DNA from 2 places in the Methyloglobulus sp. genome. Region 1 is predicted to be linked to the other one. Evidence: predicted binding sites of a transcription regulator. Region 1 holds the regulator's gene; the other holds the start of a gene.
The links. Region 1 encodes HrcA, which represses chaperone genes, less so after heat shock. Its sites were predicted from a motif close to TNTTAGCACTCNNNNNNNNNGAGTGCTAANA; they were not measured.
Positions count from the first base shown of each region.

Region 1 (4,431 bases):
ATCGTCAGGTATTATAGAAACACCTCAGTGTGTACCTGGCTTCATAATTAAAATGAGGTGAGTTTCGGAGAATTCGCGTGGATAAACTAACAGCACTTTCTTTAAGCATTGGCGTTATCGCTGGTGTAGCAACATTTTTTGCCGTATTGCCGCTCACTGCTGGTATCTTTTTTATATGGGCAGCAACTATCGCCTGGGCGGCTTATTTCTTGCTGGGTGCTAACCAGGAAGCGGTTGTTAATAACATCACCTGCGGCATTTTTGGTGTGTTCATGGCATGGGCAACAGCGATTATGTTGACTGAAATTTCACCAACAACCATGTTAGGTTTTCCGTTTATGGCGGCATTTACCGTGTGTGCTGCGGTAATTGTAATGTGCTTGGCTGCTAATATCCCCAGGCTTGCGACGATACCTTGCAGTGTTTTAGGCTATTCTTCAACATTCGCCTATTTGTTACAAACCCCTGATAAACTCAATAAAGATGTGTTATTGGGCTTTTCTATGAGTAACCCTTTATTGGTGATTTCAATTTCTTTTGTGGTTGGTACTTTTTGCGGTGTTTGGTCAGCGCAACTTAGCGGTAAATTGACGACTAAATAATGATTTAGCACTAACAACTTACAAAGACGGTCTTCGTTAACACGAAACCGTCTTTTTTATCCATCAATGTGCAAGGTTACGTAAGTTAGCGTTGCTGCATCCAGCGAAAATACGTTTTGCCATCATCACAAACCCAGCTAGACCTTTGCACACCGTACTCCGTTTTTCGCAATACGCAATGGTGTTCCTCCTTGAATTCATTCCAATGACTGTCATCGGGATTAACGCTGAAATACAGGTTGCTTAATATGAAGATAGCCAGGGCGAATCCCCCGTAAAGCACAAAATCCAAAGGTTTTTTAGGCATATAACGTCGGATTAATGGTGTTATCTGATCTGAATTCATCACATTCTCCTACAAGAAAACTGGCTTAACTATACGCCTAATCAGTGTCCAAACAAGCGTTATCGATTACTGATATGACCTATTGTTAGATGGTTTTTTTGACGCACACGCCCCGTGTTTTACAGTGCCACTACCGTAGACATTGACAAGCTACGGTTGGACTGTTAATTTCTTTCTTTGGCACTCGCAAAGGAAGAGTGCTAGTTACAGTCGGCGTAATAGATGGCACACACTCAAATTTTAAACGAACGATCACTACAATTACTAAAAACGCTGGTGGAACGCTACATCAGCGATGGACAACCCGTGGGTTCGAGGGTGCTGTCCAAAGGTTCGGAATTAAACCTGAGTCCCGCCACCATCCGTAATGTCATGGCAGATCTTGAAGACATGGGGCTGGTGCATTCTCCGCATACATCTGCGGGACGGATTCCCACAGTCAGCGGTTACCGCATGTTTGTGGATACCCTGTTGACCTTCAAGCCATTGGAATCAAAAGACTTATTTCGCTTGCACGAAGGTTTGGCAGTTAAGGATGATAATAGTGACGTAATCGGCAAGGCCTCTAGGTTGCTGGCCGAACTGACCCAAATGGCAGGTATCGTCACCTTACCTAAGCGCGAAACGGTTTGCTTGCGCCACATCGAGTTTTTGCCGCTATCCAATACCCGCGTACTGGTCATTTTTGTGACTAACGAGCAGGAAGTCCATAACAAAATCATCCAGACTGATAAGAAATTTTCCGCTTCTGAATTGCAACAGGCAGCCAATTTTATCAATTCGATTTATGCTGGTCGTAGCTTGCAAGCGGTGCGCGAAGCCGTTTTGAAGGAATTGCAGGAAGATCAACAGCGCATGAACCAAGGCATGATAAATGCCATTAAAATTGCCCAGTTAGCGTTAGAACCCAATGATAAGAAAGAAGATTATGTGTTAGCTGGCGAAACTAACTTAATGGGCTTTTCCGAATTGGCTGGCAGGGACAACCTGAAAAAATTATTTGAAGCATTCAGCCAAAAACAATCCGTGCTGCATTTGCTGGATCATTGTATGAAAGCCGAAGGCGTACAGATTTTTATCGGCGAGGAATCCGGTTATAAGGCGTTTGATCAGTGCAGCTTAGTGACCTCTTCTTATTCTATCAGCGACGAAGTGGTTGGGGTGCTGGGCGTTATTGGCCCTACCCGCATGGCTTATGAAAAAATCATCCCGTTCGTCGATATTACCGCAAAATTATTGGGCGCAGCCTTGAATCCTAAATCTGCGACCCCATCTTCATAGGACTATTATTTTTCATTAAGGCATCAAAAAAATGAGTACCGACCAGGAACAAACTGAAACACAGCTTGATTCAAAAGAAAACGACGAAATCCTAGAAGAAGTCTTATCCGATGAAGGTTTAGCAGAAGAGGAACTCTCGCTGAATGAACCGCCATCGCAAGCAACGCTCATAGCAGAATTGCAGCAAGAACTGGCAGCAGCCGAGCAAAAAGCCCAGGAAAACTGGGATAAGGCAATCCGAACCCAGGCGGAAATGGAAAATCTGAGAAAACGCACCCAAAAAGACCTGGAAGATGCACACAAATACGCGCTGAACAGTTTTGCCAAAGAACTATTGTCGGTATTGGATAGCCTTGAACTGGGCTTACAAGCAGCAACAGGCGAAAGCGAGGAAGTCAAAAAATTTCGTGAAGGCAGTGAATTGACCATTAAGCAATTTGAAACCGTATTTGCAAAATTCAACGTCATGACGGTAAATCCAGTCGGTGAACCTTTCAATGCCGAGCAGCAGCAGGCAGTGTTAATGCAGGAAGTGGAAGATGCAACACCGAATACAGTGGTTAATGTATTCCAAAAAGGTTACACCCTAAATGGACGGTTATTGCGTCCTGCTATGGTTGTCGTGGCGAAAACGCCAGAGAAACCTGCAAAAAAATCGCCGGAAGATAATAAACAGGCTTGAATAAGCTAAAAAAGCCCTCATATCGGTTTTAACATTCACTTTACTTAACAAATTCAAGTCTGGAGCATTCAATGGCAAAAATTATTGGCATAGATTTAGGTACCACAAATTCCTGTGTTGCCGTGTTAGAAAATGGCGTGGCGAAAGTCATTGAAAACAGCGAAGGCGCACGTACTACCCCTTCAATCATTGCATTTACCAATGATGATGAAGTGTTGGTTGGGCAATCAGCTAAACGGCAATCCGTCACTAACCCAAAAAATACCTTATTTGCAATCAAACGATTGATCGGTCGCCGTTTCAAAGATGATGTTGTACAAAAAGACATCAAAATGGTGCCTTATAACATCGTAGAAGCTGGCAACGGAGATGCTTGGGTCGAAGTTAACGGCAAAAAAATGGCAGCACCGGAAATTTCAGCCAGAATTCTGATGAAATTAAAGAAAGATGCCGAAGCCTATTTGGGTGAAGAAGTTACCGAGGCCGTTATTACCGTACCGGCTTACTTTAACGACTCCCAGCGTCAAGCGACCAAAGATGCGGGGCGTATTGCCGGTTTAGAAGTCAAACGGATTATCAATGAACCGACTGCTTCTGCTTTGGCATTCGGCATGGACAAGCCCAAAGGCGATACCAAAATTGCAGTTTATGACTTAGGTGGCGGTACGTTCGACGTTTCCATCATCGAAATCGCCGAGATTGATGGTGAACATCAGTTTGAAGTGTTATCAACCAATGGTGATACTTTCTTGGGCGGGGAAGATTTTGATTCACGCGTTATCGAATACCTTGCCAGCGAATTCAAAAAAGATACTGGCGTTGACTTGCACAACGACCCATTGGCTTTGCAACGCTTGAAAGAAGCAGCGGAAAAAGCCAAGATTGAGCTGTCTTCCAGCCAGCAAACCGATGTTAATTTGCCTTATATAACCGCCGATGCGTCAGGTCCTAAGCATCTTAATGTCAAACTGACCCGTGCCAAACTGGAATCGTTGGTTGAGGAGTTAATCCTTCGCACCAAAGGCCCTTGTGAGATGGCAATTAAGGATTCCGGCTTATCCATTTCGGATATTCATGACGTGATTTTGGTCGGCGGTCAAACCCGTATGCCGAAAGTGCAGGAGATGGTGAAAAACATCTTCGGCAAAGAGCCGCGTAAGGATGTCAATCCCGACGAAGCAGTTGCCTTAGGCGCAGCCATTCAGGCAGGTGTATTGGCTGGTGATGTGAAAGATGTGTTGTTGCTGGACGTTATTCCCTTATCGCTAGGTATTGAGACGATGGGCGGCGTGATGACCAAACTCATCGAGAAAAACACCACGATTCCAACCAATGCGTCGCAAGTGTTTTCTACCGCAGAAAACAATCAAACGGCGGTGACCATCCACGTCATGCAAGGTGAGCGCGAAATCGCATCGGCCAATAAGTCACTGGGTCGTTTTGATCTGGCGGACATACCACCTGCACCTAGAGGTATACCGCAAGTCGAAGTCTCCTTTGATATTGACGCGAACGGTATC
Region 1 covers NZ_CBAROL010000002.1:14,703-19,133, reverse strand. Annotated here, with positions in the region: gene AC1YY3_RS01205 (DUF1097 domain-containing protein) at 78-602, shown strand; gene AC1YY3_RS01200 (hypothetical protein) at 688-948, opposite strand; gene hrcA (heat-inducible transcriptional repressor HrcA) at 1,171-2,229, shown strand; gene grpE (nucleotide exchange factor GrpE) at 2,261-2,911, shown strand; gene dnaK (molecular chaperone DnaK) at 2,983-4,431, shown strand, end outside.

Region 2 (4,431 bases), on a different contig from region 1:
TCAAATAATCTTGTTCAGTTAAATGCAGTTTTTGCGGATAAGCGGACATTGCATAAACTCCTATAAATCAATCTCCATGCCATCATACGCCAGTTCAATCCCGGCTTGAAGCAGTTGCCGATGCGGTTCGGAATCTTCATCCAAGATCGGGTTGCTGTTGTTGATGTGGATCAGTATCTTACGTGCATTCGGCAGCTTATTGAGGATTTCAATCATTCCACCGTGACCGGATTGCGGTAAGTGTCCCATTTCTGCCGCTGTTTTCTTGCCTAATTGTTGGTCGATCATTTCATCTTCCGTCCAGAATGTGCCGTCCACCAATAAGCAATCAGCGGTTTGCATGGCGGTCATGGCATGTTCTTCAATTTCACCTAAACCGGGTGAATAAAATAGTTTTTTTCCGGTGGATATTTGCTCAATGACCACACCGATATTGTCGCCTTCATGCGGATCATGCCGATGTGGGGAGTAAGGCGGGGCTTTGCTTTTCAGGGCGCGAGTGTAGAAACGTAGGTCAGTTAAGGCCGGAATGGTGAAACTGCTGCCATCGACGGGAATCGGGTGGTGATTGACGGTGCAGTAATGCGCTAGCATGTTGAACACCGGAAAACCCGTGGTCAAATCCTGCTTGACCATCTCGGTGCAGTAAATATCCAGCGGTTTGCCTTCGCGCAGCATCAGCAAGCCCGTGGTGTGGTCGATCTGGCTATCCATTAGCAATACAGCTTTTATGCCAGTATCACGTAGGCCGTGCTTGGGTTGGATGGCGGGGAAGGCTTCCAGTTGGGCGCGGATGTCGGGTGAGGCATTGATAAGCAACCAATTTTCATTGTCGCTGCTGACGGAGATGGATGATTGGGTGCGGGTCTTGCCGTTCATTTCGCCTGAACGGATGCGTTTGCAGTTATTGCAATTACAATTCCACTGCGGAAAGCCGCCGCCTGCGCCTGAGCCTAGGATTTTGATCTTCATGGTTTTAAGAATTGATGCGTCCATTTACTGAATAATGGGGCTGAATGATAGAGCATTAGCTACATCTAGGCAAAAAAAAGGGGTTCTCAAAGAACCCCTTTTTAATCTGAACTAATTGTTTTTAACGGTTCATGATGTACATGGTGACTTCAAAACCGAAACGCAAGTCAGTGTAGCTTGGTGTTTCCCATTTCATTGCAAACCTCCAGAAGTTTTAAATTTTTTATTACGCTAGCTTGATCAAGAAAGCTAGCCGAAGTATACGACGAACAATTGTTTTTCGCAACTACGGAAATGCGACCCCATTTACGTATGAAAGTTGCTTGTTTTTTGATCTCGATTCAGCGGACGAGGACACTTTATTTTTTGTTAGAAAAGCGTATCATCAGATAACGCCTGACAATACTATCCATAACAATTCAAACAAGCAGGCGATAAGGAGACATCATGGGTGATGTGACAGAACTTTTTATAGCGATGATTTTTATCGGTGCAGTTGCTTTTGCGCCGCTGGGTTATTTCATTTACAAATTCACTCAAAAAGACGGCAAACCGTTTGGCGAGACTGAGCCGCATGGAGACAGCCCGTCTTTGGTCAACGATTTGGCTGAAAAGGTTATTGCTTTTGTGAAAAAGCAGCTTAATAAAAGCAAACCATCTTCTTGAAAATCTAAAGAGACCACTAAAGATTCCCTCTCTGGGCTTATGTATCTACACAGGTATCTGCCCCTTCTCCTTCGAGGGAGAAGGTTGGGATGAGAGGGATATTAAACAGTTAATCTCAATCTCCTCACCCCAACCCTCTCCAGCAGGAGAGGGAGACGGCGCGGATTTCCTGCCCACTGCCGCACTTCCTCCATCCCTGGAGGGCGAAAGCGATTTTTGAGTTTTCAAAGACTCCCGCTGTGCCTTACCGATTGCCGCACGTTGGGCAACCTGGATTTTTTTTGAAGCGCATGGTTTTGATGTTCATCGTTAAGCCATCAAGCAACAATAATTTTCCAGTCAAAGTTTCACCGACGTTGATGATGAGCTTCATGGCTTCCAATGCTTGGATACTGCCCACAATGCCCGTTATGGGCGCGATAACGCCATTGGTCGCGCAGTTCTGCATGTCCTCGCCTTCATTTTTGTACAGACAGTTGTAGCAAGGGCTATCGTTAAGACTGAGTGTAAAGACGGATACCTGCCCTTCAAATCGGATTGCCGCGCCAGAAACCAAGGTTTTTTGAAAAGTAACACAAGCCTTATTAATGGCAAACCGCGTCGCAAAATTATCGCTGCAATCCAAAACCACGTCCGCTTTTTTGACTTCTTCATCCAGTTGTTCACCCTGTAATCGTTGCTTGACCGCCGTTACCTGCACATCGGGATTCAATTGCTTAAGCGTGTTGTGGGTTGAAATTACCTTATCCATCCCCACATCATCGGTGTGATGAGCAATCTGTCTTTGCAGATTGGAAAAATCAACCGTGTCATCATCATAAATGGTGATGCTGCCGACCCCCCCAGCAGCGAGGTACATCGCCGCAGGTGAACCCAAGCCGCCAGCACCCACAATGAGAACACGGGCAGCGAGCAGTTTATGTTGTCCGGCCATATCGCATTGGGGCAGCATGATTTGGCGGCTATAACGTAGCAGTTGGTTGTCGTTCATTAAGCTGCAATTGATGTCGATAAAGCGTGTCATGATGCCAAAGAACTTGACAGACTGCAAAAGCTGATTATTATTAGCACTCAGGACTAGCGAGTGCTAATAACGCACAAACCCTTTATTTAACCCTTAGGAGATATTATGAATATACGTCCGTTACACGACAGAGTCATCGTCAAACGCCTTGAAGAAGAAACAAAAACTGCGGGTGGCATCGTTCTGCCAGGTTCTGCGGCAGAAAAACCCAGCCAAGGTATGGTTTTGGCAATTGGCGGCGGCAAACAACTGGATAACGGCCAAGTCCGCGCTTTGGAAGTCAAAGTTGGCGACAAGGTGTTGTTTGGCAAATATGCCGGTAACGAAGTAAAAGTCGATGGTGAAGACCTTATCGTTATGCGCGAAGAAGACATCATGGGCGTTGTAGGCTAATCGCTCGCTTCCCTCTTTTTCAAAGAGGGGAACAAACTATCACACAACAAACGAATTAGGAATAAAACATGGCAGCAAAAGACGTATTATTTGGCGATGACGCACGTACCCGTATGGCGCGTGGCGTTAATATTCTGGCAAACGCAGTAAAAGTAACTTTGGGCCCTAAAGGCCGTAACGCGATTCTGGACAAAAGCTACGGCGCACCAACTATCACTAAAGATGGTGTATCGGTAGCCAAAGAAATCGAATTGAAAGACAAATTCGAAAACATGGGCGCACAGATGGTTAAGGAAGTGGCTTCCCATACGTCTGATGTCGCTGGTGACGGTACAACTACTGCAACTGTATTGGCGCAATCTATCGTCAACGAAGGCTTAAAAGCCGTTGCCGCTGGCATGAATCCAATGGATTTGAAACGCGGTATTGATTTGGCAGTGACCAAAGCTGTTGAAGCCATCGTGGCTTCTGCTGCGCCTTGTGCAGACAACAAAGCCATCGCGCAAGTCGGTACCATCTCCGCTAACTCTGATGAATCAGTCGGTAAAATCATTGCCGAAGCCATGGAAAAAGTCGGCAAAGAAGGCGTTATCACTGTTGAAGAAGGTTCAGGTTTAGATAACGAGCTAGACGTAGTTGAAGGGATGCAGTTTGACCGTGGCTATTTGTCACCTTACTTCATCAACAAGCAAGAAAACATGAGCGTTGAGTTGGATGATCCACTGATCTTGATTTACGAAAAGAAAATCTCCAACATTCGCGAAATGTTGCCAATCCTGGAAGCCGTTGCTAAATCAGGCCGTCCATTATTGATCGTTGCGGAAGATGTTGAAGGCGAAGCCTTGGCAACTCTGGTTGTCAATACCATCCGTGGCATCGTTAAAGTTGCAGCCGTTAAAGCGCCTGGTTTCGGCGACCGCCGTAAAGCCATGTTGGAAGACATTGCTGTACTGACTGGCGGTACTGTGATTGCTGAAGAAGTCGGTTTGAGCTTAGAAAAAGCGGAATTGAGCCAATTAGGTACAGCGAAACGTGTACAAATCACCAAAGAAAACACCACCATCATTGATGGTGCGGGTTCTGAAGAGCAAATCAAAGGCCGCGTAAACCAAATCCGCGCACAAGCCGAAGATGCAACTTCCGATTACGACAAAGAAAAATTGCAAGAACGTCTGGCTAAATTGGCCGGTGGTGTTGCGGTAATCAAAGTTGGTGCAGCAACCGAAATCGAAATGAAAGAAAAGAAAGCCCGCGTAGAAGATGCGCTGCATTCAACACGCGCTGCGGTTGAAGAAGGCGTTGTTGCTGGTGGTGGTACTGCTTTGGTTCGCGCTTTGTCTGCACTGAAAGGCCTTGAAGGTATCAACCACGACCAA
Region 2 covers NZ_CBAROL010000039.1:6,097-10,527, reverse strand. Annotated here, with positions in the region: gene AC1YY3_RS11380 (Uma2 family endonuclease) at 1-49, opposite strand, end outside; gene pqqB (pyrroloquinoline quinone biosynthesis protein PqqB) at 61-972, opposite strand; gene pqqA (pyrroloquinoline quinone precursor peptide PqqA) at 1,094-1,168, opposite strand; gene AC1YY3_RS11365 (hypothetical protein) at 1,420-1,638, shown strand; gene AC1YY3_RS11360 (HesA/MoeB/ThiF family protein) at 1,883-2,629, opposite strand; gene groES (co-chaperone GroES) at 2,768-3,055, shown strand; gene groL (chaperonin GroEL) at 3,124-4,431, shown strand, end outside.
Region 2: the regulator HrcA is predicted to act here: its motif matches at 2,701-2,731, upstream of groES (co-chaperone GroES).